Regions from separate parts of the Yersinia aldovae 670-83 genome, predicted to be linked through region 1. Evidence: predicted binding sites of a transcription regulator. Region 1 holds the regulator's gene; each other region holds the start of a gene.

Region 1 (10,289 bases):
GGTTAAACTATCAGCGGAAGTCAGTGATTTATCCGAACCCATGCGCCATGCATTGGATATCGGCACTGCCAGAGTGATTGGCCGTCTACAAGATACGATTGAGGCTGGCGTCGAAGAAGGCTCTCTGCGTATCGTACTCTCGCCGGCTGCAACCGCAGAAACACTGTATGCCTTGTGGCTGGGTGCGTCGTTGCGGGCAAAAGTGAAACGCTCTGTCGCTCCGCTGACCTGTGCGCTCGACAGTATCGAACTGATTCTACAACCACCCCACTAATCTCACGATCCTGATTCACTTGTTCTACTGTTGCTCAGGATTCACCCAGCCACTAGTTGACTGGTCTATTAATATAGGATGCACCATGAAGACTGCTAAACTGTTCTCTCCCCTTAAGGTTGGCGCGTTCACATTGCCGAACCGTGTACTTATGGCACCACTGACACGCCTGCGTAGCATTGAACCGGGTGATATTCCCACCCCATTGATGGGTGAGTATTACCGCCAACGCGCCAGTGCCGGTTTAATTATTACTGAAGCGACGCAGATTTCTTTCCAGGCGAAAGGCTATGCTGGCGCACCGGGATTACATACCCAAGAGCAGTTAAATGCATGGAAAAAAATCACTCAGGGCGTCCATGATGAAGGTGGCCATATTGCCGTACAACTCTGGCATGTCGGCCGTATTTCACACAACAGTTTGCAGCCAGACCAGCAGGCTCCTGTCGCGCCATCTGCCATTGCTGCCGACACCCGTACCACGGTACGAGATGAAACGGGAGCCTGGGTGCGTGTTCCCTGCTCTACCCCGCGCGCGCTGGACACTGACGAAATCCCTGGCATCGTTAATGATTTTCGTCAGGCAACCGCCAATGCCCGTGAAGCAGGCTTTGACTACATTGAATTACATGCAGCCCACGGCTATCTGTTGCATCAGTTCATGTCACCGGCGTCGAACCAACGCACTGACCAATACGGCGGCAGCATTGAAAACCGCACTCGTCTGACACTGGAAGTCGTCGATGCCACCATCGCTGAATGGGGTGCTGCACATATTGGTATCCGTATCTCACCATTAGGGCCGTTCAATGGCTTGGATAATGGCGAAGATCAGGAAGAAGCCGCGTTGTATCTGATTGATGAGCTGAATAAACGTAGTATTGCTTATTTGCACATTTCCGAACCTGACTGGGCCGGTGGCAAGCCCTATTCTGATGCATTCCGCGATGCGGTTCGCGCTCACTTCAACGGCGTTATCGTAGGTGCAGGGGCTTATACCGCAGAGAAAGCCGAAAGCTTGATCGAAAAAGGATTTATTGATGCCGTGGCGTTTGGTCGTAGCTATATTTCCAACCCGGACTTGGTGACTCGCCTGCAAAAAAATGCCCCACTGAACCAACCAGACGGTGACACATTCTACGGTGGCGGCGCGAAAGGTTATACCGACTACCCAACACTGTAATCAAATCTATTGACGGCATAACGGTCAGACTTGGTCTGGCCGTTATTATTTGTATCCTAATCTTTTCTGTAACCCATTGAACTCATTTAATTGCCGGGGCTATACTTGAACCGGGTTCTACTCACTGTTGCCAAATAATCTGGCAAAATGTAAACAGAGGAAATTATGCGCTTACTCCATACCATGATCCGCGTCGGTGACCTGCAACGCTCCATCGATTTCTATACCAAGGTATTAGGGATGCGTTTACTGCGTACCAGTGAAAACAGTGAATATAAATACTCACTGGCATTCGTCGGTTATAGCGATGAAAGCGACGGTTCCGTAATTGAACTGACCTATAACTGGGGTGTAGAGAGCTACGACATGGGGACAGCCTTCGGTCATCTGGCGCTGGGTGTCGATGACGTAGCCGCGACCTGCGAGCAAATCCGTCAGGCGGGTGGCAATGTCACTCGCGAGGCCGGCCCGGTCAAAGGGGGTAATACCGTTATCGCTTTCGTTGAAGATCCCGATGGTTACAAAATCGAATTAATCGAGAATAAAAGCGCCGCACACGGCCTTGGAAACTGATTAACCCTAAGGCACCTGATGGTGCCTTTTTCTCTCATCACGATAACCTCCTGCATCCCGCGCTAAAATTTGACATAATGCGCACTGAATTCGATGAAGATAAGAAACTGATGGCAGACAAAAGTGACCTTAACGCCCTAAGTGGCCGTTTTCGTGGGTATTACCCCGTAGTAATTGATGTAGAAACCGCCGGTTTTAATGCTAAAACCGATGCATTACTTGAAATTGCCGCAGTAACATTGCAGATGAACAAGGATGGCTGGCTGTTACCCGATGAAACGCTGCATTTCCATGTGGACCCGTTCGAAGGGGCAAACCTGGAACCCGAAGCGCTGGCATTTAATGGTATAGATCCCACCAACCCTTTGCGTGGGGCAGTCAGTGAGCATGATGCGTTACATGCCATTTTTAAAGCGGTGCGCAAAGGATTAAAAGAGCAAGGCTGCAACCGTGCCATCATCGTGGCGCATAACGCCAACTTTGATCACAGCTTTGTTATGGCGGCAGCGGAGCGCGCCAGTCTGAAGCGTAATCCATTCCATCCGTTTGCTACCTTTGATACCGCAGCATTGAGCGGGCTGGTATTGGGGCAAACCGTGTTGGCGAAAGCCTGTCTGACGGCAGGTATTCCGTTTGATAGCAGTCAGGCCCACTCCGCGTTATACGATACCATGCAAACGGCGAAACTCTTCTGTGAGCTGGTTAATCGCTGGAAAAAACTCGGTGGTTGGCCAGTGCCCGCAGGGGAATCAGAGTAACGCAAGCTAACGCAACACGTTCACCATTAAAAAAGGTGGCCTGGAGGCCACCTTTTTATTTGTTACCTAAACCTGCCAATACATTACTCTGCGGCAGGTTTTTCTTCTTCTGAACGGTATTTATCGGCGGTCTCTTTCAGCAGTTTTTGCAATTCGCCACGCTGATACATTTCCATCAGGATATCGCATCCGCCAACCAATTCACCATCCACCCACAGTTGCGGGAACGTTGGCCAGTTGGCATATTTTGGCAATTCAGCCCGGATATCCGGGTTTTGCAAAATATCCACATAAGCAAAACGCTCACCACACGCAGACAGCGCCTGTACAGCCTGAGCTGAGAAACCACAGTTCGGCAGCTTAGGTGATCCTTTCATATAAAGCAGGATTGGGTTTTCTGTTATCTGGCGTTGAATTTTATCAATCGTCGTCATTTTTTTGCTTCCTCAGCCATAGATGGCTACAACGTGTATTGCTTAAAGCAATAGCATTTTATTATCGCATCCGGTCTATTGTAGCGACTGTCACCGCAGGAATAAAACGCCATCTTTTGCAGGGGCTTTACTCATCGGACAAATGGCGATATTGTCAGCTACAAATATGTGTATTTAGAATAACATTTTTGATCCCATCACTTCACTATTATCTTCTGAATGGGATAACGTAAATATACCGCAGCGAAGGTGTTGACGAATGCTCGATTTAAGGTCATTACCTGAGTGAAAAAGCTGCAATTACGCAGCCATTAACGTTTCCTCACAATATCGATTAGAATCCTATAGCTCTCTGCTTTTTTATATCGTGAGTTTCGGCAATACTGTGACTCTTCATATTCATCTCAGGGCCAAGGTTGGTAGCGTTATTATGCGTTTAATACTTACGCTGTTTGTGCTGCTGTTTACCCAGCTATTTCTAAACCTCGCACATGCGTCGCCGCAGTCGCACGCCTCTGCTGAACAAAAGAAAGGTCAAGTCAGCCAGGCCAGCCCTGATGATCGTAAAAAACGTAAAGCTGATAAAAATACCAAAAAAGTCAAAATCGACAACAATAAAACCAGCAGTAAAAATGTGGCAAATAAAATAACGGCCAATAGCGATAAAAAGAAAACGGCAGCCACCGCCAGTAAAACCATTAAAAAGAAAGCGCAGGAAGCCAGTAAACCTAGCAGCAAAAAACCAAACAACAGTAAAACAACGAATATTAAAACCGTAGCCAATAAAAAAGCGGCAGCTAAAAAAACAGAAAAAGTGGCTTATGGTCGTCACCGAAATAAAGCCCAAAGTAAAGCCGATACCGAATTAGTGGCAAACAGTAAGATAAAGCTCAGTCCAGCACATAAAAAGCGCTACCAGCACGCCAAACAGACGGCAATGAGCAAACTGATGAAACAAGTTGGCAAACCTTATCGTTGGGGTGGGTCTTCGCCTAATACTGGTTTTGATTGCAGCGGGCTTATTTATTACGCCTACAAAGATGTGATCAGAATTAAAATGCCACGTACAGCCAATGAAATGTATCACTTACGTGATGCCGCCCCGGTGAAGCGGGCAGAACTGGAAAGTGGTGATCTGGTGTTCTTCAATATCGCCAATCGTGGCGTGGCCGATCATGTTGGTGTTTATTTAGGTAATGGCAAATTTATTCAATCACCCCGTACCGGTGAAGAGATTCGTATCAGTATGCTAGATAATGATTATTGGCAAGACCATTATGTTGGCGCACGGCGTGTAGTGACACCTAAAACCATTCGATGATGCTCAACCCCGCACCCAGTGACCTCACGAAGTGCGGGCTATATCCCCTTATTTTTACTTTCCCTGACGTCACGCGACCTTTGCTTAATAACCAGCTAAATTGTATGGTTATATCTGTTATTCCTGTTGAAAGTTGTTAAGATTAATATCCACAACAAAAATACAACAATTACGTTTTTAACCGCTCTTCACCGTACCGTCATCATTGATAATCGGTCGGATTTGAGGAGCAAAACACCCTGAGCAACCCCGAAAGGAGAGCACGATGTCTTTTGAATTACCGGTATTACCTTATGCACAAAATGCACTGGAACCCCACATTTCGGCTGAAACGCTGGAATACCATTACGGCAAACATCACAACACCTATGTGGTTAACCTCAACAATCTGATTAAAGGCACTGAATTTGCTGGCAAATCACTGGAAGAGATTGTCAAAACCTCCAGCGGCGGCGTATTCAATAATGCGGCTCAGGTTTGGAACCACACCTTTTACTGGCATTGCCTGTCACCCAATGGTGGCGGTGAACCCAGCGGCAAGGTTGCCGAGGCTATCAATAACACCTTTGGGTCGTTTGCTGAATTTAAAGCACAGTTTACCGATGCGGCAGTGAAAAATTTCGGCGCGGGCTGGACATGGTTAGTGAAAAAAGCAGATGGCACACTGGCGATTGTCAGCACGTCTAATGCGGCTACCCCCTTGACCACGGCAGATAAACCCGTATTGACGGTCGATGTGTGGGAACATGCTTATTATATTGATTACCGCAATGCGCGGCCAAAATACCTGGAGAACTTCTGGGCCTTGGTCAACTGGTCTTTTGTTGAGAAAAATTTAGCCTGATAGCGCGCAGAGTAAACCGGCAGCGAGCAATGATTAAGGGCGGGTTAACCGCCCTACTTCACGCATATACCGGCAAGCGGCTTAATTAATTCATTACTGCCACGAAACTAAATGCAATAATCATCGCCAGCGCACCCACAGTCGTAATCAGCGACATTTTCAGATTGGCATCCATAAAAACTCCTCAGCCGGTTAATTTAGTAGGAAAAGGCACATAGTTAGTGTGTAAAATTATTTTCCCACAGTTAGAGAAAAAAATCTTGTGCTCATTACACACTTTATAAGATTGAATACCTCTTTCACTTTTCCTCCAGATCAGCCAAAATTCGCAGTTCATAACTGCGTACCGACGAATAACGACCAATAAAGACTCTCAGACAACCCGCTGACGCGCTCATTCAGGCCACTATCTTGTTACTGTCTAAGCGATTTTCGGGTAACGCAGGCAAACGATTAACATAATACTTACCGGCTGTAACCGGTGAGCTTAGGAGTCATTTTTTGTATGGCAACGATTAAAGATGTGGCCAAACACGCCGGTGTGTCCACCACCACCGTTTCCCACGTTATCAACAAAACGCGTTTCGTCGCCGAAAATACCAAGGTGGCTGTTTGGGCTGCCATTAAAGAACTGCATTATTCGCCCAGTGCTGTGGCCCGCAGTTTGAAAGTGAATCACACCAAATCCATTGGCTTGCTGGCCACGTCCAGCGAAGCACCCTATTTTGCCGAAGTGATTGAGGCGGTCGAAAATAGCTGTTATAGCAAAGGCTATACCCTGATTTTATGTAATTCTCATAATAATCTGGACAAGCAAAAAGCCTATTTAGCGATGCTGGCCCAAAAACGGGTCGATGGATTATTGGTGATGTGTTCCGAATATCCAGAACAACTGTTAGGAATGCTGGAAGATTATCGCAACATCCCGATGGTCGTCATGGATTGGGGGACAACGCGTGGCGATTTTACCGACGCTATCATCGATAATGCCTTTGAAGGCGGCTATTTGGCAGGCCGCTATCTGATTGAACGCGGTCATCGTGATATTGGTGCTATTCCCGGTCAGTTATCCCGTAATACCGGTGGTGGCCGTCATCAGGGCTTTATGAAAGCATTGGAAGAGGCCAGCATCCCGTTACGTGAGGAATGGGTAGTTCAGGGTGATTTTGAACCTGAATCGGGTTATAAAGCCATGCAACAAATCATGTCACAAAAACATCGCCCGACCGCCGTGTTTTGTGGTGGCGACATTATGGCGATGGGGGCTATCTGCGCCGCCAATGAGATGGGCCTGCGGGTACCACAAGATGTATCAGTGATTGGCTATGACAACGTGCGTAACGCGCGCTACTTCTCGCCTGCGCTGACCACTATCCATCAGCCAAAAGAACGTTTAGGTGAAATGGCCTTTACTATGCTGCTTGACCGTATTGTCAGTAAACGGGAAGACCTTCAAACCATTGAAGTACACCCTAAACTGGTTGAGCGCAACTCCGTAACTGACGGCCCATTTCGCGATTACCGCCGTTAATCTGGCCTTCTGCCGGTAGTTATCAGCGCTATCGGCAGCCCGCACTGGGCATTATTCGTTATCGTCTTTCAACCATTCCGCGTTTAACGTGACGCTGTCACCTAAGTAATCAAGTAACCAGGCGAGTGCCGGTGAGTGATTATTTTGCTCCCAAGTCAGGCAACACGGGCTGTCCGGTAGCGGTTCGGTTAGACTTAGCGCCGCCAGCCGCCCCTGCTCAATCAGCGGTGACACCATATGCGCGGGCACCATACCGATACATAATCCTGCACACAGGCAATCGATGCCCGTAGACCAATCCGGAGCCACCAGCCGCTGTTGGTTATCCAGTGTCCAGGTATCTCGCTTGGGCAAATTGCGGGCCGTATCTTCCAAACACAGCGAGGGATAAGGCCGCAATTGGTCATCACTAAGTGGCCCGGTTAGACTGGCTAAGGGATGATCCACACTGACGACACAGTGCCAGCTAAGAAACCCCATATCGCGAAACACAAAACGCCCGCCAACAGGAATGGCACGGGTCGCGCCAATGGCCATATCTGCCCGGCCATCCACCAGCGCATCCCAAACACCATTAAATACTTCATAACGCACCCGCAACTCAACATCGGGAAAATGCCGATAAAAATCCAACACTAAGCGGCGACTACGCTGAGGTTTGACAATCTTGTCTACCACGATATTTAACTGCCCGCGCCAACCATTCGCTACTTGCTGGCATTGACGGCGCGTGTCATTCATTTTTTTGATAACATCTCGCGCTTCTTTAATAAAAACCACGCCAGCTTCGGTTAATGCCACATCACGATGGCGTCGTTCAAACAGCGGAACTGCCAGCCACTCTTCCAACTGACGCACAGTATAACTGACCGCAGATGGCACGCGGTGTAACTCCTGAGCTGCGGCACTGAAACTCCCCGTGCGGGCCACCGCATCAACGACATCCAGTGAATATTCAGACCACATTATTTTTCACCTTTTTACACCATTCGTTAGCTTTCAAAATTTTTGATATCATGATGCAAATATTAACGTTTCACAACCCAATATCTCCCCGCTAGAATGCCCACCGCTTTGTTACAACAATTTTTTCACAGTAACTCTATAACTCCTTTTATGACCCCGATGTTTATAGTTGATTTGTTTATAAAGCAGCGGTTTATAACGTGAGTACCTGCAAAATTATAATTTAGCCAACGTAATTGAAGCTGCATGTGGCCCAGCCCGTAGGGTGTTCCTCAAAAATGGGGCGTCATCCCGCTGAACTTACACCGTTCAGTGACGCGGGTAAGCACAAGCCGCGCGCCCTGTGGCTTCAAGTACCCAGCATATAAAGAGAAATAAAGAATGAAAACGTCGTCTGGTTTTATGTTCTATCTGGCCGGTCTGAGCATGTTGGGCTATCTGGCTACCGACATGTATCTGCCCGCTTTCGGCGCAATGCAACAAGAACTGCAAACCTCTGCCAGCGCCATCAGCGCCAGTTTGAGTCTCTTCCTCGCCGGTTTTGCGATCGCCCAGCTTATCTGGGGGCCCGTATCAGATAAGTTAGGCCGCAAACCGGTGCTGTTAGCCGGCTTGGGGTTATTTGCAGTGGGTTGTCTGGGGATTTTGTGGGTTGAAAATGCCACCCAATTATTGATTCTGCGCTTTATTCAGGCAATAGGCGTGTGTTCTGCTGCCGTGAGCTGGCAGGCTCTGGTGGTGGATCGCTATCGCGATGGCAAAGCCAACCGCGTATTTGCCACTATCATGCCATTAGTGGCACTCTCTCCCGCGCTGGCCCCGATGCTCGGTGCATGGTTATTAAACCACTTCAGTTGGCGCTCAATTTTTGTGGTATTACTGGCAGTCACATTACTGCTCCTTATTCCAACGGCGCGGCTTAAAGAACGGAAAAAAACCACCGAGGATAACGCGGCGCGCATCAGCGCTAAAATCAGTTTTTGGCAGTTGCTAAAATCCCCGACCTACAGTGGCAATGTGATGATGTTTGCCGCCTGTAGTGCCGGTTTCTTTGCCTGGTTAACCGGTTCACCTTTTATTCTGGGTGATATGGGTTATAGCCCGAATGTTATTGGTTTGAGTTATGTTCCGCAGACCTTAGCCTTCCTGCTCGGTGGGTTTGGTTGCCGCAGTGCGCTGGCTCGAATCAAGGGCAACACCCTACTGCCGTGGCTGTTGCTGGGCTATGCCGCAAGCATGGTTGCCCTGTATCTGATAGCAACACTGACTGAGCCGACACTGATCACATTGCTTATTCCGTTCTGCATAATGGCGCTAGTGAATGGTGCCTGCTACCCTATTATCGTAGCAAATACATTAATGCCGTTTCCGGCCAACACAGGTAAAGCCGCCGCGTTGCAAAACACACTTCAGCTCGGCTTATGTTTTGTCGCCAGCATGTTGGTTTCGGCCTATATCAGCCAGCCATTGTTGGCAACCGTTACGGTAATGTTATCAACCGTCGTGTTAGCCGCTTTAGGTTATGGCACTCATTGCTACGCATTGCGCAAAGAAAAAAGCCATACTAGTGCTGTTGACATGATTACGTAGAGTCATAATTTTCAATAGAAATAGTCACTAATGAACATGCGAGCCGGGAATGATTTATAATTGAGAATGCACCCCGGCAAGCCTATACTCGACTCAATAAACAACATTATCATTAAAAAAAGCATTATCTTAAGCTCTTTCTGTGTGCGTGGATCGCGCCACTTTTACACTTATGGATGAGTCGCCCTAAAACAAAACGTAATAGGGTTTCTTATTAATCTTCCTCTTTTACTCAACGTAATGGGGTTGCAGCCAGGCAAATAACAAACCGATAAACGGGTTTGAACAATATTTATGCCAGCCCACAGAATGGGCCTCTCAGAGGTTCATTTAGCCCAATGAGCTTACTCAAGTAAGTGATTTGAGTCGGTGAGCGCCAAAAACATCGCTGCAACTTCAAGTACCAAGGGTATATCCGTAATGGATACCAGACACCAAACACTATTGGTATGTCTCTGCGCATATAGATCTTGTCGCGGGTCATAAGTCAGAAGAAAGTGATGGAGAAGCTATGAGTACATCCTGTATAGAAGACCAACGTATTCAAGAAAGCCCTTGGTATCGTATTGTACACGAGATGCTGAGTCGGGCTGATATTGAAATCAATGGTTCGCGCCCTTTCGACATTCGCGTTAATAATCCGAATTTTTTCAAACGGATATTGGAAGAAGGATCTTTGGCATTAGGTGAAAGTTATATGGATGGCTGGTGGGAATGTGATCGTCTGGATATTTTCTTCCAGCGTGTTCTCCAGGCGGGTTTAGAGCATCAACTTCCACACCATTTCAAAGATACTTTACGCATTGTGGCCGCCC
Region 2 (10,289 bases), 2.1 Mb from region 1:
CAGTGCTGCCGATACCCTACGGCGAATATCTTCGGTACTGGCACCGGCGATAATCAGTGGCATCGCGACATTGTCGTATACCGTTCTGTCGAGCAGCAGATGATGATCCTGAAAGATCATCCCGATCTGGCGGCGTAGAAAAGGCACTTCGCGGTTTTTCAGACGGCTAATATCATGACCGCCAAACCAAATATGGCCAGCGCTGGGCCGCTCGATACCACAAATCAACTTCAGCAAAGTACTTTTACCCGCACCTGAATGGCCGGTCAAAAACGCCATTTCCGCTGGGCGCAGATGAAAGTCTACCCCTTGCAGTGCCTGTCGTCCGCCCAGATAAGCTTTACTGACCTGTTCAAAGCGAATCATCCGTTTTAATCCTCTCGGGCAAAAAGAGCCTCAATAAAATCGTCAGCCTTAAATGGCCGTAAATCTTCTATGCCTTCCCCTACACCGATATAACGGATTGGGATACCGAACTGATTGGCGATAGCAAAAATCACCCCACCTTTGGCGGTGCCATCAAGTTTAGTCAGGGTAATCCCGGTCAGGCCCACCGCTTCATTAAACAACTTCGCCTGACTCACCGCATTTTGTCCGGTACTGGCATCCAACGTCAGCATAACCTCATGGGGGGCATCGCCGTCCAGTTTTTTCATTACCCGGACAATCTTCTTCAGCTCTTCCATCAGATGGGCTTTATTCTGTAAACGCCCAGCAGTATCAGCCAACAACACATCGATCCCACGAGCTTTAGCTGCCTGAATCGCATCAAAAATAACGGAAGCTGAATCTGCACCCGTATGCTGTGCGACCACCGCAATCTTGTTGCGATCACCCCATACCTGCAACTGTTCAACCGCCGCCGCACGGAAAGTATCACCCGCAGCCAACATGACAGATTTACCTTCAGCCTGGAACTGGCGTGCCAACTTGCCGATAGTCGTCGTTTTACCTACACCATTGACGCCAACCATCAAAATGACAAAGGGATTTTTACCACTGACATCTAATGGTTTGTCTACTTTAGACAGAATTTCAGACATTTCCTCTTTGAGCTTACCATACAGTGCCTCGGCATCTTTTAGCTGCTTACGGCTGGCATGTTCGGTCAGAGAAGTAATGATTTTACGGGTAGTTTCGACACCAACGTCGGCGATCAGGAGCTGTTCTTCTAATTCTTCAAACAGATCGTCGTCGATTTTCTTACCGCTGAACAGCCCCATAAAACCAGAGCCAAGATTCTGCTTGGTTTTGATTAGACTGCGTTTTAAGCGCGCGAAGAAACCTTCTTTAGTTGGCCGCTCTTGTTCTTGAGCAACTACCGCTACGATTTCGTTTTCAAGCGCTTTTTCTGGTTCGAATTCGTCTTCAACTTCTTCAACAACAGATTCTTCGACAACCTCAACCGGTGCCTCCTCCGCGAAATCTTGCAGGGCAGGTGTATCGATAACGATATTATTTTCTGTTAACGGTAATTCTGGCGCACTGATAGAACCTTCATCCCATTCAGTAATATTATCGTCTGCGGTCTGATGCTGTGAAAAATGATGCTGTAAATATTGTGGATTTGAAGAGATATCAACAGGTTTTTCAATGGCCTGTACAGTAGGCGTGGCATCCACCTCTGGCAACGTTTCAGCCGCAGCTTCACTGACAGCGCTGCTATCCCATTCACCCAGTGTAACGGTACCAGACTCTTCTACCGGTTCTGGATCGACAAGCGTATGTTCTGATGTTGTTTCAGCCTGTTTTTCACTGATGCCGTACTCTACAGCTTGCTCAGTAACGCTTTCTTTTTCAGTCGCCAGCGGCTCTGTTGTTTGTTCTTCGCTCTGACGGCCAAGACCTAACCAGGAAAGAAACCCACGTTTTTTTTCTTTTGCCATTTGCGACTACACTCCTCGCGGTTTAATCATGGCTTTACCCTGATGACTTCGGGTCTGCATAAATAAGATAATAGTCCGCAAGTCTAACACTTTCCCCTGAACAGCAACACGCGCACGATGCTGCTTTCTAATGTGAATTCAGTCAACAAAGGTTTAACGTTTCCCCCACACCACAGTCGTAGGTAGAATAGCGACTCACTCTTTTATTCAGCGCTGCAATATTGGCCAACTTTCAAGCAAGCAATCTATGGCAAAGCGACCTATAGCAACACAGTCTACAACCAAGCGATCCACGGCAAAACAGAGTTCATCACAGTCAGCAGGACAAATCCGTATCATTGGCGGCAGATGGCGTGGGCGCAAACTGCCGGTGCCTGATAGCCCAGGGCTGCGTCCTACCACTGATCGGGTAAGAGAAACACTGTTCAACTGGCTCGCGCCAATGATTCAGGGTGTGCGGTGTCTCGATTGCTTTGCCGGTAGTGGTGCCTTGGGATTGGAAGCGCTATCCCGTTACGCCAATGAAGCCGTGTTGCTCGAAGCCGATCGCAATGTTGCTAAACAACTGAGCAGTAACCTGACATTACTGCAAGCCGAGAACGGGTTGGTGGTGAATACCAATTCTTTACAATGGCTTGCCGAACCGGGGCAACCTTTCGACCTGGTATTCCTCGACCCTCCTTTCCGTAAAGGTTTGTTGGCTGAAACCATCACGTTGCTGGAGCAACATAACTGGCTAACCGACGAAGCCTGGATTTACGTTGAGGCCGAGGCAGAAAGCGCCGCTACTGATGTCCCCGCCAGTTGGCAATTACATCGTGAGAAAATTGCCGGCCAAGTAGCCTATCGTCTTTATATTCGAAATAAACAGATTCGCCAACACGCTGTTTCAGCGGAAGAACAGGAGCAACACCATGTGGATTAATCTCGGCCGGTTACTGATGTTAGGAGTATGGTTTTTCTTACTGTTGAACCTATTCCAGCCGTTCCCTAAGCCATTGAGGTACTTTATTAATGTTGCCATGATATTTATGGTTCTAATGCATGGTTTGCAATTGGTACTACTCAAGTCGACACAACCCAAAGATCAGCCGATCAGTGGCTGGCAACAACTCAAAATCTTTGTTTTTGGTGTCTTTGAATTACTGGTCTGGCAGAAGAAACAGCCACCCCTGCTTAAAAAATAATATCCGCGCCATCATGACAGATTCTGCTATATATCGTTAACTATCATGGTAATGGGTATTTATTTAGCCACTGGATTTGGGGTAAAGGCGATATAGCGGTTGCCTTGTAACTGTAGTGTTCCCTGCGCCCCTAATTCAATCCGGTTATATTCCTGCTGCGGCAGTACCATTTTGATTCCACTGCCGTTTTTCGCTTCATTACCCCCCTTTATATCAATACCATTCTTGATATCCATACTGTTTACCGATGGGCGGAAATAAACCTCATAGCGCTTTTCTTCTGCCACGATCTCCTCGCGTTGACGCGAACGGCGATTCGGAGCCAGCACCTCTTTTTTATCCGACACGTCTACTTGTAGACTACGTACAGCCGCGCGGTCGTTTTCAGTTTCCTGCTGTTTTTTCTGCCAATATTGGCGACTCGCCAATACAACAATGACTATAACGACAGCAATAAACAACAATGGGGGTTTATTCATAATAATATTACGTGGTCGCGCTATCTTGCGGGATATATTTAAGGTTTATGACCTGGCAGATAAGGGAAACTCATCACATTACTGCCCAGTTCAGAGATTCTGGCGCTGCCCTTTTCGGTGACGGCATCAATACGAATCACCGAATGGAGAGGGATATAGCTACGGTTAACGCCCGAGAACTCAGTTTTCAATTTTTCTGTGGATGGATCGACCAATAACGTTGATTGGCTATCGAAAACAAAATCTGCAATTTCGATAAATCCAAACAAGTTGCTTGGGCCGACTTCACGGACATAGAGCTGATAATTCTTACCGTTATTTATAAACTGAATACGATAAAGCAGTTGTTCACTGGCCATGATGCTATATGCCTCTATCCCTTGATTTAGCGAAAGGAAATCGGCGTTAACATAGCATGTGAATCTGACAAGGCCAAGAGCTCAACCGGTTACTCCTCGCCCTTAATCTGATTCTGCGCACTCTTACGCATTAAGCGCTACAACTTATGCAAGTCGCTTAAGTGTCGCTATCGTTCTTTGCTCTCATCCCTTACACTTAATAGACGTACACTGGCCGCGAATAGTTATTAATTGATTGCAGCTATTAATTACAGATTGCTATTAACTACAGATTATCATTATCACACAGGTGTCCTCACCGAACCCTGCTTAGAAAAAGGATAAATCATGAGCTGGCCATTCCTTGCTGTATTTTTTTCTGGTTGGTTGTTTGTCGATGCCACTTATCGCGGCCCGCGCTGGCAGCGTTGGGTATTCAAACCGGTCACTTTATTACTCTTACTTTTATTGGCCTGGCAAGCGCCGATCCTTGGCCCTGCCGGTTATCTGATTGTTCTGGGTTTGTTGGCAACATTGATAGCTGATGCTTTATTACTGCTACCCAGTGAGCGCTTACTTTATGCTCTAGGCGCATTCTTCCTATCGCATTTACTGTACACCATCAGTTTTGCCAGCCAGATGACACTTACGCTGTTCTGGCCATTGCCAGTGGTTTTGATAATAATAGGCGCACTGCTGCTAGCCACTATCTGGACGCAGTTGCAAGAGATGCGCTGGCCGGTGGTGGCCTTCGTCGGCATGACATTGCTGATGGTCTGGATGGCGGGTGAGCAGTACTTTGCCCGCAGTACTGATTTGAGCTTCTCACTGCTGACCGGTACAGTCTTGCTATTGATATCACACAGTATCTGGCTGCTGAACCGCTATCGTTTCTCCTTCCGTGCTTCAGATGCCATTGTCGCCGGATGCTATTTTGTCGGGCATTTCCTGATTGTCAGATCGCTATATTTATAACTCACCGTGATTCCATGGGTTGATCTCATTAATGTGGCTCCAAGGATGGAGCTTAAATCCTCGTTTTACTCATTCACACGCTATATCCCAGCAGTTTTGCTCCTCGCTGCGCATAAACTTAATCACTGTTTAGCAATTATTCTCATTTAGGTCTTGACTCTGGAGTTGGCTCCAAGGTGTAGAGTGCCGCTATATCTGCTAAAACTCATCCAGGGGGCATCATGCATTCACATTCTGAACAGACACATTCAACCGCTAAACACAGCGATTGCGGCTGTGGCGATACTCACGCCAAACAACAAACAGGTTGCAGCAACAAACAAGCAACGACTGCCAGTAATAGCAGTACCAGCTCAGAGAGTGAGCACTCACATCAAGATGGAGGTTGCTGTAGTCAGAACCCTCCTGATGAAGGTGACGAAGAAAGTGATTTACTTACAGCAGCGATACCTTCAGGTAGTCAGCGTTTTAGCTGGCAAGTCAAAGGGATGGACTGCCCCAGTTGCGCCCGCAAGATTGAAAATGCCGTCAGTAACCTGACAGGTGTTGAAAATGTAAAAGTCCTGTTTGCCACCGAAAAACTGGTGGTCGATGCATACACAGATATCCGCCCTCAAGTCCAGTACGCGGTAACGCAAGCCGGGTTCAGCCTGATGGATACCCAAGCCACATCCGCGCAAAAAATGGCCCCGCCAGTATCACGCTTTAATGAATACTTGCCGTTAGCCCTATTAGCCACGCTGATGCTTATCAGTTGGGGGATTTCGCTATTCAGTGTTGAGCTAAGTGAATTAGCATTTATCGCAACCACAATTGTCGGGCTTATCCCGATTGCGACCAAGGCCTGGAAGCTCATCCGCTCCGGCACACCTTTCGCTATTGAAACCTTAATGAGTATTGCGGCAATCGGAGCGATGTTTATTGGGGCCACCGCTGAAGCGGCAATGGTATTGCTGCTATTTATGATCGGTGAATTACTCGAATCCTATGCGGCAAACCGCGCACGTCGTGGCGTAACGGCACTAATGGCGCTGGTACCTGAAGAGGCATTGCTATTAAAAGATGGCGAACGGATCTCCGTACCGGTCGCCAGCTTGCGCCCCGGCGATATCATTGAAATCTCACCGGGTGGCCGTCTGCCAGCCGATGCTGAACTGGTCACACCATTTGCCAGCTTCGATGAAAGCGCCCTAACCGGTGAGTCCATTCCTGTTGAGCGCCAGAAAGGGGAAAAAGTTGCGGCCGGGAGTTTATCAGTTGATCGCGCCACCGAAATGCGAGTGGTTTCTGAACCGGGCAATAACGCCATCGATCGTATTTTGCAACTTATTGAATTAGCAGAAGAACGGCGCGCACCTATCGAACGTTTTATTGACCGTTTCAGCCGCGTTTATACACCGGCGATTATGCTGTTGTCCTTGCTGGTGATGCTGGTGCCACCATTAGCTTTCGCCGAACCCTGGGAGACCTGGATATACCGCAGTTTGACGCTATTGCTGATTGGGTGTCCATGCGCGTTAGTTATCTCCACACCGGCGGCGATAACCTCAGCGCTAGCAGCAGCAACCCGTCAGGGGGCGCTCATCAAGGGCGGTGCGGCACTGGAACAATTGGGCCGGATTCAAACGGTTGCCTTTGATAAGACGGGTACTCTGACTGAGGGTAAACCCAAAGTGACCGATATTCTGCCCGTATCAGATGTGAGCGAAACTCGCCTGTTAGCGCTGGCTGGGGCGGTCGAAACCGGATCACACCATCCACTGGCGATCGCTATCACGCAACGGGCACAACAAAATACCCCGATGCTGCCACTGGCCGAAGAACGGCGTGCGCTGGCCGGTGTCGGTGTTGAAGGCAAGGTAAATGGGTTAACTGTGCGTGTTAGCGCACCCAGTAAGTTACCACCGGCGTTACTCACAACAGAATGGCAAACACAGCTTGACCAACTGGAAAGCAGTGGTAAAACCGCTGTTGCCGTGCTGGAAGGTGAGAAGTTTATCGGTTTGCTGGCACTGCGCGATACCCTGCGGACAGATGCCAAAAAAGCCATTGATGCCCTGAAAAAGTTAGGTATTCAAGGTGTGATGTTAACCGGTGATAACCCACGCGCTGCGGCGGCAATTGCCAGTGAGTTGGGGATAGATTATCGCGCCGGATTACTGCCTGAAGATAAAGTGCAGGCGGTTATGTCATTGAATGCGTCACACCCAACAGTGATGGTGGGAGATGGCATTAACGATGCTCCTGCGATGAAAGCGGCCAGCATTGGTATTGCTATGGGCAGCGGCACGGACGTCGCACTAGAAACAGCCGATGCTGCATTGACACATAACCGTCTGACTGGGCTGGCAGAAATCATTCTGTTATCGCGGGCAGCCAACGCCAATATCCGCCAGAACATCACTATCGCGTTGGGGCTAAAAGGGATTTTCCTGATTACCACACTGCTGGGTCTAACCGGTTTATGGCTCGCAGTATTAGCGGATTCGGGTGCAACTGCATTGGTGACCGCCAACGCGCTGAGGTTGTTACGCAAGCGAGACAGTTGAACATCTAACTACTTGAATAAATTGACATTGCCATTTTAAAGTATGTCCGTCAGCGGAGGAGTAACAGCAGGTGGTTATGCTTTTACTCCTTTTTTCACCAAATAGCGGTACGGCGTCTGTTCAGTATCTTGGGCCAGTAATTGGTGATCCATAAAACGGCAGAAGCCAGGAATATCACGGGTAGTCGCTGGGTCATCGGCGATAATCAGCAGGGTTTGACCGTCTTCCATATGCCGGACCGTTTTACGTACCATCATCACCGGCTCTGGACAGCGCAGACCAAGTGCATCAAGTGTTTTGTCCGGATTAGCAAAAATATCGATCATGGTGATTCTCTTGTTAGCCGTTATACGGTGTGGCAGCGGATAAACGTAAGCCTGCTTAGTTTCGAAGCTGCATAGTTTACCCCGTCAATTTTCTGGTGCAAGTAACACGATAATTTACGTAAAAAGCCATCGTTTGCGTTAAAATTAGCCATTGCATTCGTTGCGCAAACGCGTATTATGCCGCCGCGTCGTAGGAATTGCGGCACATTTAGTTTGGGTTCCCTCACCCCAATAACCAAAAAGGTCACATCTATGTTTTCGTTTACTGCCCAACAGCGGATGACCGCTTTGGTATGGCTGGCGCTATTCCATATTGTCATCATTACCTCCAGTAACTATCTGGTACAATTACCGATCGCTATCTTCGGTTTTCACACCACCTGGGGGGCGTTTACCTTTCCGTTCATCTTTCTTGCTACTGATCTGACCGTGCGAATTTTTGGCGCTCCATTGGCGCGTAGGATTATTCTGTCCGTCATGGTGCCTGCTTTGTTGATTTCGTATCTGATCTCAGCACTGTTTTATCAGGGAAGCTGGCAAGGGTTTCCGGCATTAACCAGCTTTAATCTGGTCGTGGCTCGTATCGCTGTGGCCAGTTTTATGGCCTATGTGCTGGGTCAAATTCTGGATGTTCAGGTGTTTAACCGTCTACGTCAGCGCAGCGCCTGGTGGGTTGCCCCGACTGCCGCGATGTTCTTTGGCAATATCAGTGACACAATGGCGTTCTTCTTTATTGCATTCTATCGCAGTACCGATCCCTTCATGGCCGCAAATTGGGTGGAAATTGCCTTAGTGGATTATAGCTTTAAGCTACTGATCTGCATGTTTTTCTTCCTGCCCGTCTATGGCGTAATGCTCAACGTGTTACTGAAATACTTCGCTCGGCAGACCGAGCAGCAAACACTAAAGCAAGTGACGGCCACTGAACAATAGATTGCTTTTGGCGTCTGAATAAGGTGCGATAAGGTTATGCCCAAAGTAGATGGTGTTGCAGCTCTTCTGCGACTTCAAGTACGAAGGGGATATTAATCATTGATAAGGGATTCCCATGCATAAAATAACCAAATTTCTTGCTGTTGGCCTGCTGGTTGCGGGATTAAGCGCCTGTGATGGCAATAGCAATAACAACGTGGGCCAACCGATCAGCCTGCTGGAAGGTAAAGTGGCCTTCAGCTTGCCAGCGGATCTGTCTGACCAAAGCGGGAAAATGGGCAATCAAGCCAATAACATGCACATTTACGCCAATAAAACCGGCGATAAAGCAGTTATCGTGATTTTAGGTGATAATACCAATGAAGCGCTGGATGTGCTGACAACCCGTTTAGCCGACCAGCAACGCGCTCGCGACGCCAACCTGCAAGTAGTAACCAATAAAGCAATTAAAGTTGACGGGCAACCGTTCCAGCAACTGGATAGCATTATTACCAGCGGCGGCCAAAAAGCTTATTCGTCAGTGTTGATGGGCAACATCGATAACCATCTGATGACGATACAAATTACGCTACCTGCCGATAATCAGCAGCAAGCGCAAACCGAAGCTGAATCTATTATCAGTACCTTGAAGCTGAAGTAACCCCCCTGCAATAGAGCGCGGTTTATCCGCGCTCTAAGAGTTAATGACAATACTGCTGATAGCACGGTTTACCGCACCAGAGGCACTCCGACGGCTTACACCGTTACGACCCCAACGGCACGACTCCCCTTCATTTGACTTTACAGCCGTCTGGAAACACAGATAAATCGTGCTCTGTCGATATTATCAAGCCAATGCTTGCGCTAATAAGGTAATCGGATGCTCGCACTTTTTGCTGGTCGACATCTCAATTTGCCATTTGCAGGTTTCACAGTCGGTAATCACCAAATCCACCCCGCTATCCTCAATTTGCTGGAATAACGATGCACCTATTCCCTGCGCTGTGGCGTAGTTTTCTGATTTAAAACCATAAGTTCCGGCAATACCGCAGCACTGAGAGTCCAGAACCACCAACTCGATACCAGGAATGCGCTGTAGCAAGGCCAGGGTATAAGCCGTCCAACCCATTTTTTCCATATGACAAGGCGTATGATAAGCAATGCGCAACGGCTTGTTTTGCGAAGAAAATAACGGTTTTAGTGGTAACTCACGACCCTGATCCAGCAAGCGATAGAGGTAACGTGTCGCCAGTTCCACTTTATCGCGCACCGGCGCGGTATCAACATCGAGCAAGTGCGGATATTCATCGCGCAAGGTGAAGGTACAGCTCGAAGAGGTTGCCACCACCGGAATATCCCGCCCGATCACTGCGTCGGTCAGTGATTCCAGATTGACTCGCGCCTGCTTTTTCGCCTGCTCAATAAAGCCATTCGCAATCAAGGGTACGCCACAGCACTTTTCCCGTTTCAGCAGTTGCACACCAATGTTCATTGCATTGAAAACACTGACTAAATCTTTACCCAACTGCGGGTGATTGTAGTTAACGAAGCAACCGTGGAAAAATGCGACCTGTTCAGCATATTGCTGCTGTTTTTCTGCCTGTTTGCGATACCAACGGCGAAATGTCCCGAAGGAG
Region 3 (10,289 bases), 1.4 Mb from region 1:
CGCAATCCCCACAGTGCCATTGCGAATATCACCCCAATGCAGGTTGATAACGTTAATAAGCTTGCCATAGCCCAGCGGGCCAGGCCGGTATTAACATGCCCTTTAAACATATCGGCGACCGCATTGATCAACGGAAAACCTGGCACTAATAACAACACGCTAGCGGCCATCGCCACACTGGATGCCTCATGGAAAAACGGTAAGCGCATTAACAGCCCAGAAACAGAGGTCGCGACAAAAGCGGTGATACAAAAATTAATCAGCGGGTTCATATGACGAGCCGTCAGGCTCTGGCGCACAAACATCGCCAGCCCACTAGCCAAAAAAGTGATGGAAAACGCATCCCAACCGCCACCATTTAACTTGCTAAAACAGCCACATGATAGGGCAACCATCACCACGACCAACCAACGTGGGTAACGCAAAGGCTTGATATGCTCAAAGCGTTTTTCCACATCTTTTGCATCCAACAAGCGATGTTCCGCCATGATCACAATATGCTGTACCTCCGTCACAACATGCATATTGATACCACGGTCAGTATTTTTGCGGGTGGATGTCAGGCAATTCCCCTGACTAATGGTGGTCAGCACCACTGCGTTAGCTGAGATAGAACTCTCCACGCTGTCCATGCCCAGCGCCATCCCAAGCCGCGCGGACAACTGCTCAACCAGCATACTTTCTGCCCCATGCTGCAACAACAAGAGTGCGCATTTGATGCACAACCGCGTAATTTCTCGCTGCTGTTGATGCGAAACATTACTGCTTATTACATTGTCCAGGCTCATATTTGTGCATCACTATCCGTCAAAAAGGAAAAAATCGCTTTAACCCCATCACTACAGACAACCAAACTGCCGTAAATAACCAATAAGAATAATGCGAGAAAAGCTCAGTGGCGTTATCATCGCCAGAACGCACCATTCTCAATCGGTAATTCTGATGCTTGAAACTTCTTTGTTCGTCGCGACCCTGGCTACATTGGGAATGCTCTCCCCCGGCCCGGATTTCTTTTTGGTGATCAAAAATGCGGCCCGCTATCGCCGCCCTGCTGCAATGATGACAGCGCTCGGCGTCATTTTGGGTGTTGCCACCCATATGTCTTATTGCGTGGCTGGCCTGGCGGTGGTTATTACCACCACGCCGTGGCTGTTCAATTTTCTGAAATATGCCGGAGCCTGCTATTTGATCTGGATTGGTATTCAGGCGCTGCTGTCGCGTGGCGAAAGTAAACTCAGCATCGACAACACCATGCTATCCCCCATCACACTGAAAGCCGCATTTTTGCAGGGATACCTTTGCAATCTATTGAATCCCAAAGCGACTCTCTTCTTCCTCGCCGTTTTCACACAAATATTACAGATTAACTCTGGCGTGGGTGAAAAACTGTGGTACGCCTCAATCATTTGGGTACTTGCCGTTATCTGGTGGCCGCTGCTGGTGATTTTAATCCAAAGTGCGCCAGTGCGCCGTGGTTTGGCAAAAGCACAAAAAGTTGTCGATAAATTACTAGGTGGACTATTAATTGGGTTGGGTATCAAAGTAGCACTAAGCTAGCAGCACCAGCATTGAATTGCCCCAAAGCCTACTATCTACAATTCAGTGAGAGCTAACATTGGTGAAGATCAATGTTGTTTATGAACAATATTATTGTTTATGAATAATACATTTGTTTATAAAAAATACTGTCTTCGCGGGTAAAAACTGCGACTTTATATCCAAAGTAATTGGAGTTGCAGGTAGGCAGCAAACGAATAAGTCCCGATGAGCTTACATCAGTAAGTGATTCGGGTGACAAATCGGTCAGGAACCGATTTGAACGCTGCTTGCAGCGGCCTCGCAGAGGCGAGGCCCATGGACGGGCCGAGTAACGAACGTAGCTAACACCCCTGCGGCTTCAAGTACGCAGGATATGCGAGCATAAAAAAGGGCGATGTCTCCATCGCCCTGCTGTTTATACCTAAGATTAACCTTTCATGTTCTTAATCTTGGCATGCATTTCTTGCACTGAAGTCACTTGCTCGGTAGGGTCCGCATTCAGCGCCATTGCCGTGGCAAAGCCGCCATTCAAAGTGGTGTCGTAATGCACTTTATATTGCAGCGCACTGCGGCGGATCAGTTTGGAGTCTTCAATCGCCTGACGCCCAGCCGTGGTATTCACAATATAAGTGTATTCACCATTCTTGATACGGTCCTGAATGTGTGGACGGCCTTCATGCACCTTGTTGACCAGACGTGGATTTATCCCAGCCTCGCCCAATACCACCGCAGTGCCGTGGGTGGCATCCAGTTCAAAGCCCTGTTTTAGCAACTTCGCTGCTAAATCAACGACCCGATGCTTATCGCCCTCGCGCACCGATAACAGCGCACGACCACTTTTTTTCATACCAGATTGACTGCCCAGCATCGCTTTAGAGAAAGCTTCGGCAAAGGTACGACCAACCCCCATCACTTCACCGGTAGAGCGCATTTCTGGCCCTAAAATCGGATCGACACCGGGGAATTTATTGAATGGCAGCACCACTTCTTTGACCGAATAGTAAGGCGGAATAATCTCTTCCAGAACACCTTGCTGTGCCAATGTCTGCCCCACCATCACGCGGGCGGCAATTTTTGCCAGTGGCATCCCAGTGGCTTTAGACACGAATGGCACAGTACGGGCGGCACGCGGGTTAACCTCAATCAGGTAAACCTCATTGTTCTTCACCGCAAATTGCACGTTCATCAAGCCGCGAACACACAACTCAAAGGCCAGTTTTTCCACTTGCTGGCGCATCACATCCTGAATTTCTTTACTCAGGGTGTAAGCGGGCAATGAACAGGCTGAGTCACCGGAGTGAACCCCTGCTTGCTCGATGTGCTCCATAATGCCGCCAATCAACACACGCTCACCATCACAAATGGCATCCACATCGACTTCTACCGCATCATCAAGGAAGCGATCCAGCAGCACTGGCGCATCATTTGACACACTGACAGCATTTTGGAAGTAACGGCGCAGGTCAACTTCGTCATAGACGATTTCCATTGCGCGGCCCCCCAACACATAAGAGGGGCGAACCACCAGCGGATAACCCAAACCTGCCGCTTTTTCAACTGCTTGCTCGATAGTCGCTACCGTGGCGTTAGCCGGTTGTTTCAGGCCCAAACGGTTTACCGCCTGTTGGAAACGCTCGCGGTCTTCGGCGCGATCAATCGCATCCGGGCTGGTACCGATAATCGGCACACCGGCAGCTTCCAATTCACGGGCCAATTTCAATGGCGTCTGGCCACCGTATTGCACGATAACGCCTTGTGGCTTCTCGATACGCACGATTTCCAGCACATCTTCCAGTGTGACTGACTCAAAGTAGAGGCGATCAGAGGTATCGTAGTCAGTCGAAACCGTCTCAGGGTTACAGTTCACCATGATGGTCTCATAACCGTCTTCACGCAGGGCCAGTGACGCGTGTACGCAGCAATAGTCGAATTCAATCCCCTGACCAATACGGTTCGGCCCACCACCCAGCACCATAATTTTCGGGCGGTCGCGGGTTGGGTTGGATTCACACTCTTCCTCGTAGGTTGAATACATATAGGCGGTATCAGTTGAAAATTCAGCCGCACAGGTATCAACGCGTTTATAAACCGGATGCAAGCCGTGCTTGTAACGCAATTTGCGCACTTCACCTTCTGTTGCGCCCACCAGTTTTGCCAGTCGGGAGTCAGCGAAACCTTTGCGCTTCAACTGGCGCATGAATTCAGTATTCAAGCCATTAATACCGCACTCCGCTACACTCTCTTCCAGCCGGACCAGCTCTTCAATCTGCACCAGGAACCAGCGGTCTACATTGGTCAGATTGAAAACACCATCAACTGACATACCAGCACGGAAAGCATCGGCGATATACCAGATACGGTCAGAACCCGCTTCTTTCAGTTCGCGGCGAATTTTGGTCAGCGCTTCCGGATCATCTAAACTCACTTTCGGGTCAAAACCGGTCGCACCCACTTCTAATCCGCGCAGTGCTTTTTGCAGTGATTCCTGCAAAGTGCGGCCAATCGCCATTACTTCGCCGACGGACTTCATCTGGGTGGTCAAGCGGTCATTGGCACCAGCAAACTTTTCGAAGTTAAACCGCGGAATTTTAGTCACAACGTAGTCGATGGATGGCTCAAAAGAGGCCGGAGTGCGGCCACCAGTGATGTCATTCATCAATTCATCCAGCGTATAACCCACGGCCAGCTTGGCGGCAATCTTGGCAATCGGGAAGCCGGTGGCTTTAGAGGCCAGAGCGGAGGAGCGAGACACGCGTGGGTTCATTTCAATAATAATCAAACGGCCATTTTTCGGGTTAACCGAGAACTGCACGTTGGAGCCACCGGTTTCTACGCCGATTTCACGCAGCACTGCCATCGAGGCATTACGCATGATTTGGTATTCTTTGTCGGTCAGCGTCTGAGCCGGTGCCACAGTGATGGAATCACCGGTATGGATGCCCATCGCATCGAAGTTTTCAATTGAGCAGACAATGATGCAGTTGTCGTTTTTATCACGCACCACTTCCATCTCATACTCTTTCCAACCAATCAGTGACTCATCGATCAACAACTCTTTAGTGGGTGATAAATCCAGCCCACGTTCGCAGATCTCTTCAAACTCTTCGCGGTTATACGCGATGCCGCCACCGGAGCCACCCATAGTAAAGGATGGGCGGATAATACAGGGGAAGCCGACATCAGCCGCAACAGCCAGCGCTTCTTCCATGTTATGTGCAATACCTGAACGCGCTGTATCCAAACCAATTTTCTTCATCGCAATATCAAAGCGACGGCGGTCTTCGGCTTTATCAATAGCATCGGCGGTGGCACCAATCATGGTGACACCAAACTCAGCCAGCACACCTTGACGTTCCAGTTCCAATGCACAGTTCAGTGCGGTTTGACCGCCCATGGTTGGTAACACTGCGTCTGGGCGCTCTTTTTCAATAATTTTGCGCACCACTTCCCAGTGAATCGGCTCGATATAAGTTGCATCCGCCATTTCTGGATCAGTCATGATAGTCGCAGGGTTAGAGTTCACCAGAATGACACGGTAACCCTCTTCACGCAGTGCTTTACAAGCCTGAGCACCGGAGTAGTCAAACTCACAGGCCTGGCCGATAACAATCGGGCCAGCGCCCAGAATCAGGATGCTTTTTATATCTGTACGTTTTGGCATGGTTTGACGCTCCTGATTATTTATTGGTATGGCTAGCGGTGGCGCGATAAGCTTCAATCAGCTCAATAAAATGATCGAACAGTGGGGCTGCATCATGCGGGCCTGGGCTGGCTTCCGGATGGCCTTGGAAGCTGAAAGCGGCTTTATCGGTACGGTGAATCCCTTGCAGGGAACCATCAAATAAGGACACATGCGTAGTGCGCAGGTTGGATGGCAATGAGGTTTCATCTACCGCAAAACCGTGGTTCTGCGCGGTGATCATCACGCAATTGGCATCCAAATCTTTCACCGGATGGTTACCACCGTGGTGGCCAAACTTCATTTTTACCGTTTTTGCACCACTGGCCAGCGCCAGTAATTGGTGGCCTAAACAGATGCCGAACACCGGAATATCGGTTTCCAGAAAACGTTTAATGGCCGCGATAGCATAATCACATGGCTCAGGGTCGCCCGGGCCGTTGGATAAGAAGATACCATCCGGATTGAGTTTCAAAACTTCTTCCGCCGGAGTCTGTGCCGGAACGACTGTCAGGCGGCAACCTCGGTCCACCAACATGCGCAGGATATTGCGTTTCACGCCATAATCGTAAGCCACTACATGGAACGGCAAATCTTCTGGTTGCTTCGCCGCCGGTAGGTCGCCTTCCAGTGTCCAACTACCTTGCAGCCAGTCATAACGCTCTTGGGTGGTTACTTCTTTTGCCAAATCCATTCCCTTCAAGCCGGGGAATGCTTTCGCTTTTTCCAGCGCCAATGCGGCATCAGACAAGTCACCCACAATAATGCAGCCGTTTTGTGCCCCTTTCTCACGCAACAAACGCGTCAGCTTGCGGGTATCAATATCCGCAATCGCCACAATGTTGTGACGTTTGAGATACTCAGCCAAGCCTTCTTCATTACGGTAGTTGCTGGCAATCAATGGCAGGTCGCGAATAACCAGACCTTGGGCGTGTACTGCGGAGGATTCTTCATCGGAGGCATTGGTGCCGACATTGCCGATATGAGGATAAGTAAGAGTAACGATCTGGCGGGAGTAGGAAGGATCAGTGAGGATTTCTTGATAACCGGTCATCGACGTATTGAAGACCACTTCCCCCACTGCCGTACCCTCTGCCCCGATGGCCCGACCGTGAAATTGGGTTCCGTCTTCGAGAACCAATAGCGCTGACTTAATCAAAACATCCTCCAGGGGAATAAACAGTCACATTATTTGCATATTAATTCACATATAGCGATCTAAATCAATGCAAAAACCGCTCTCAAAGCTAATTTTTGGCAAATTGGGCGCATTTTAATGATGGGTGACGCTTTTGTCTAGCCAAAGTGCCATTTTTTCTCTGTTTTTTACCGTTTTCATTAAATTGAGTGGTTTATCGAGGTAAAAACACAAGCTAACTTAACATAGTAAACGGTTGCGAGGGTGAGTCATCAAGAAATATCGTTTTTCGGCAGTGAAAACAAGATATAGCGATTAATGGAGAGCTTTAGAGGGTTAAAAACACCATAAAACATAACAAAATAGATGTCATAAATAAAAAAATATACAAAACACCAATTTAAGCAAGATAATAAAAAAGGACAATAAAATATTGCCCTATTATCAAACCATTATGATAAAAATTACCACATCGCTGATTTTACTTATACCGTTAAAGTTCGTTCAGATTCAGTACATCACGCATGTCAAACAAGCCATTATCACGCTCAGAGACCCAAAGGGCTGATTTAACCGCGCCATTGGCAAAAGTCATACGACTGGTGGCTTTATGAGTGATCTCAACCCGCTCGCCAATATCGGCAAACATGGCGGTATGCTCCCCGACGATATCGCCAGCACGTACGGTCGCGAAACCGATAGTCCCTGGTTTGCGCTCACCGGTATGGCCTTCACGGCTATAAACTGCGCAATCCTTCAATGACCAGCCTAACGAATCGGCAATTGCTTCGCCCATCGCCAAAGCAGTACCTGACGGCGCATCCACTTTATGGCGATGATGCGCTTCAATAATTTCAATATCGGTGTAATCACCCATCACTTTGGCCGCCTTCTCAAGCAGCTTAAGCACCACATTGACGCCAACACTAAAGTTAGCCGCGAATACGATACCGATATCAGCCGTAGCCTCTTGGATAGCAGCCTTACCTGCCTCATCAAAGCCAGTGGTACCAATCACCATCGCTTTGCGCCACTTACGGCAAATGGCTAAATGTTCCAGCGTGCCTTCAGGGCGGGTAAAGTCGATCAAAACATCGAAATGATCCGTTACCTTGGATACATCATCGCTTACCGTGACATTCAACATACCAATACCGGCCAACTCGCCCGCATCACTGCCGACCAAAGTAGAACCTACTCGCTCAATGGCGGCTCCCAGCACCACACCTTCGCTCTGTGCCACGGCCTGAATAAGTTGCCGTCCCATGCGCCCACCCGCACCAACCACAGCAATTCGAATTGTTGAATCAGTCATAAACCCTCTTAATATTGTGTCATCTATCCTGAGCAGGGTTCAGATTAGCTGCCCGTTAAGGACTCTGCCAGCCTATTTAATCTGTATTAGAAAAAAATGATATACGCTCGTTTTTATCAGTGAAACCTCTCATTATCTTACACAACCTTATTCAATCCGTTATCTGATGAATTTCAGTGAGATAAAAATGCCATATTCAATTCGATACGGATCATAACGCTTAATTTCTCACCGTATAGTTATTTCGCATACTCATGCAGTTGTAACGATATACAGCCATAAAAAAAGCAGCCACTGCGGCTGCTTTTTAACACTGAATTCACACATGAGTTAGTCGATCTGCTTCACATCAACACGCAACTCTTTAGGGACTTCAAAGACAATACTCTCTTCACGCCCCGTCAGCTCAATTGACTCGCCAGCACCGAGCGCTTGCAAGCGTGCAATCACTTGTTGCACCAGAATATCCGGTGCAGATGCTCCAGCAGTGACGCCTATGCGTGCCGCTCCGTGCAGCCAGGCGTCCTGAATATCAGCAGCAGAATCAATCAGATAAGCAGGTTTACCCATCCGCTGGGCCAGTTCAGCCAAACGGTTGGAGTTAGACGAGTTTTTCGAACCAACCACCAGGACAATATCGGCATCATTGGCGAGATCACGTACCGCTTCTTGCCGGTTAGTGGTGGCATAACAGATATCATCTTTACGCGGGCCGACTATCTTTGGAAAACGCTGATGCAAAGCATCGATAATCGCTGAAGTATCGTCAACAGACAAAGTGGTCTGCGTCATAAAGCACAGATTACTCTCATCTTTAACCTTCAGCTGCCAGACATCATCAGGTGACTCGACCAGATACATTCCCCCTTGCGGGTTACTGTATTGCCCCATCGTCCCTTCCACTTCTGGGTGCCCCGCGTGGCCAATCAGAATGGCTTCTTTACCCTTACGGCTGGCACGCGCAACCTCCATATGGACTTTGGTCACTAATGGGCAGGTGGCGTCAAACAGCATAGTCAATTTACGCGCACGGGCTTCGGCACGGACCGCCTGCGACACGCCGTGAGCCGAGAAAATCAAAATGGAGCCATCGGGCACCTCTGAGATTTCCTCAATAAAGATAGCTCCGCGGCCACGTAAGCTGTCGACCACGTAGCGGTTATGCACCACTTCGTGACGCACATAGATAGGTGCGCCATACATTTCAATGGCGCGTTCAACAATACTGATAGCCCGATCAACCCCGGCACAAAAGCCGCGTGGATTAGCCAGCAATATCTGCATGTATTACCTCCTGTCGGGGGTCAATCTCCAGCACTTCAATGTCAAAGCTGACGATGTGCCCAGCCAACGGGTGATTAAAATCAACAGTAATCGACTCTTCTGCGACTTCCCGCACCACACCTGGCATTTCACTGCCGTCACGAGTGGTAAACAACATGATAGTCCCGGCATCAGGAACACCGGTTTGCGCAAAATCGCGCTGCGTAAAGTACTGAATCAAATCAGGGCTTTCCACACCAAAGGCATCCTCAGGCTGCAAGCTAAAAGTGTGCTTGTCACCTACCTTTAAGCCTATCAACTGTTGCTCCAGCGCATCGGAAAGGCTGTTATCGCCTAACCGAAATAACGCGGGTTTCCCATGAATATGGGTCGATTCTGCCGTAGAGCCATCTTCCAGCTTCAAAGTGAAATGTACCAATACGGCACTATTTTCTTTTACTTGATAGCCTTGTTCTTGCTCTGACATCTCACTCACCTTTGTCTATCGCCGTTTTCTCAGCCGGGCTTAAAAAGCCTTCGAATATCACCAACGCAGCACCGATACAAATTGCTATATCAGCGATGTTAAATGTTGGGAAATGCCAGCCGTTGACGTGGAAATCAATAAAGTCGATCACTGCGCCATGCACCATGCGATCGAACAGATTACCTAATGCGCCACCGATAATCAGGGCATAAGCACAGTTCAGCAGACGCTGTTTTGCAGTAGAGCGATACATCAGCACCATCAATACTATAGAGATGCCGATGGCGACTCCTGCAAAGAACCAACGTTGCCAACCACTTTTATCTGCCAGAAAGCTAAATGCCGCACCAAAATTCTGCGCATAGGTCAGGTTGAAAAAAGGGATCAGCGGGATTGATTCATACAAGGCAAAGTGGGTCATTACCCACTGTTTGCTGCCAAGATCGAGAATTATCACCGCTACCGCCAGCCACAACCAGCGTAATCCGGTCGAACACATCGATTTACTCATCAGGCGAACTTACGCTCTTCACCGTTACCGGCTACGTTAGTGACACAGCGGCCGCACAGTTCTGCATGTTCCGCTACCAAACCGACGTCTTGAGTATAATGCCAGCAACGCGGGCACTTCTCACCGTCAGCCTTATTGAAGGTAATTTTCAACCCGGCAATCAGTTCGCTTTGCTGGGCGTCATCACCCGCCTCAGCATAGGCGGCCACTTTCGCAGCCGAGGTCAGCAAGACAAAACGCAGCTCATCTTGCAAACTGTTCAAACGTGCCGCCAGCTCAGGCTCCGCGAACAGGGTGACTGCCGCTTCCAGTGAACCGCCAATGCGCTTATCACTGCGGGCCTGTTCCAATACTTTG

The links. The regulator PurR, encoded in region 1, represses purine synthesis genes. The targets are predictions, from matches to a motif close to CANGCAAACGTTTGCNTG.
Region 2: tusA (sulfurtransferase TusA) is a predicted target of PurR. The motif match lies at 7,863-7,880, and genes of this name have one in related genera.
Region 3: carA (glutamine-hydrolyzing carbamoyl-phosphate synthase small subunit) is a predicted target of PurR. The motif match lies at 6,602-6,619, and genes of this name have one in related genera.

The regions. Positions count from the first base shown of each region.
Region 1 covers NZ_CP009781.1:298,229-308,517, reverse strand. The annotation lists gene AT01_RS01475 (TetR/AcrR family transcriptional regulator) at 1-274, shown strand, start outside; gene nemA (alkene reductase) at 360-1,457, shown strand; gene gloA (lactoylglutathione lyase) at 1,623-2,030, shown strand; gene rnt (ribonuclease T) at 2,141-2,788, shown strand; gene AT01_RS01455 (Grx4 family monothiol glutaredoxin) at 2,872-3,222, opposite strand; gene AT01_RS01450 (C40 family peptidase) at 3,653-4,543, shown strand; gene sodB (superoxide dismutase [Fe]) at 4,809-5,387, shown strand; gene cydH (cytochrome bd-I oxidase subunit CydH) at 5,473-5,562, opposite strand; gene purR (HTH-type transcriptional repressor PurR) at 5,893-6,918, shown strand; gene punR (DNA-binding transcriptional activator PunR) at 6,970-7,884, opposite strand; gene punC (purine nucleoside transporter PunC) at 8,266-9,474, shown strand; gene cfa (cyclopropane fatty acyl phospholipid synthase) at 9,986-10,289, shown strand, end outside.
Region 2 covers NZ_CP009781.1:2,426,432-2,436,720, forward strand. The annotation lists gene ftsE (cell division ATP-binding protein FtsE) at 1-366, opposite strand, end outside; gene ftsY (signal recognition particle-docking protein FtsY) at 372-1,886, opposite strand; gene rsmD (16S rRNA (guanine(966)-N(2))-methyltransferase) at 2,134-2,811, shown strand; gene AT01_RS11070 (DUF1145 family protein) at 2,801-3,073, shown strand; gene AT01_RS11075 (DUF2500 family protein) at 3,133-3,552, opposite strand; gene AT01_RS11080 (DUF1820 family protein) at 3,591-3,911, opposite strand; gene AT01_RS11085 (lysoplasmalogenase) at 4,239-4,865, shown strand; gene AT01_RS11090 (zinc/cadmium/mercury/lead-transporting ATPase) at 5,087-7,414, shown strand; gene tusA (sulfurtransferase TusA) at 7,489-7,740, opposite strand; gene AT01_RS11100 (7-cyano-7-deazaguanine/7-aminomethyl-7-deazaguanine transporter) at 7,993-8,673, shown strand; gene AT01_RS11105 (DcrB family lipoprotein) at 8,789-9,313, shown strand; gene glpC (anaerobic glycerol-3-phosphate dehydrogenase subunit GlpC) at 9,500-10,289, opposite strand, start outside.
Region 3 covers NZ_CP009781.1:3,418,496-3,428,784, reverse strand. The annotation lists gene AT01_RS15475 (threonine/serine exporter family protein) at 1-788, opposite strand, end outside; gene AT01_RS15470 (LysE family transporter) at 943-1,557, shown strand; gene carB (carbamoyl-phosphate synthase large subunit) at 1,967-5,200, opposite strand; gene carA (glutamine-hydrolyzing carbamoyl-phosphate synthase small subunit) at 5,217-6,377, opposite strand; gene dapB (4-hydroxy-tetrahydrodipicolinate reductase) at 6,850-7,671, opposite strand; gene ispH (4-hydroxy-3-methylbut-2-enyl diphosphate reductase) at 8,002-8,955, opposite strand; gene fkpB (FKBP-type peptidyl-prolyl cis-trans isomerase) at 8,936-9,421, opposite strand; gene lspA (signal peptidase II) at 9,423-9,932, opposite strand; gene ileS (isoleucine--tRNA ligase) at 9,932-10,289, opposite strand, start outside.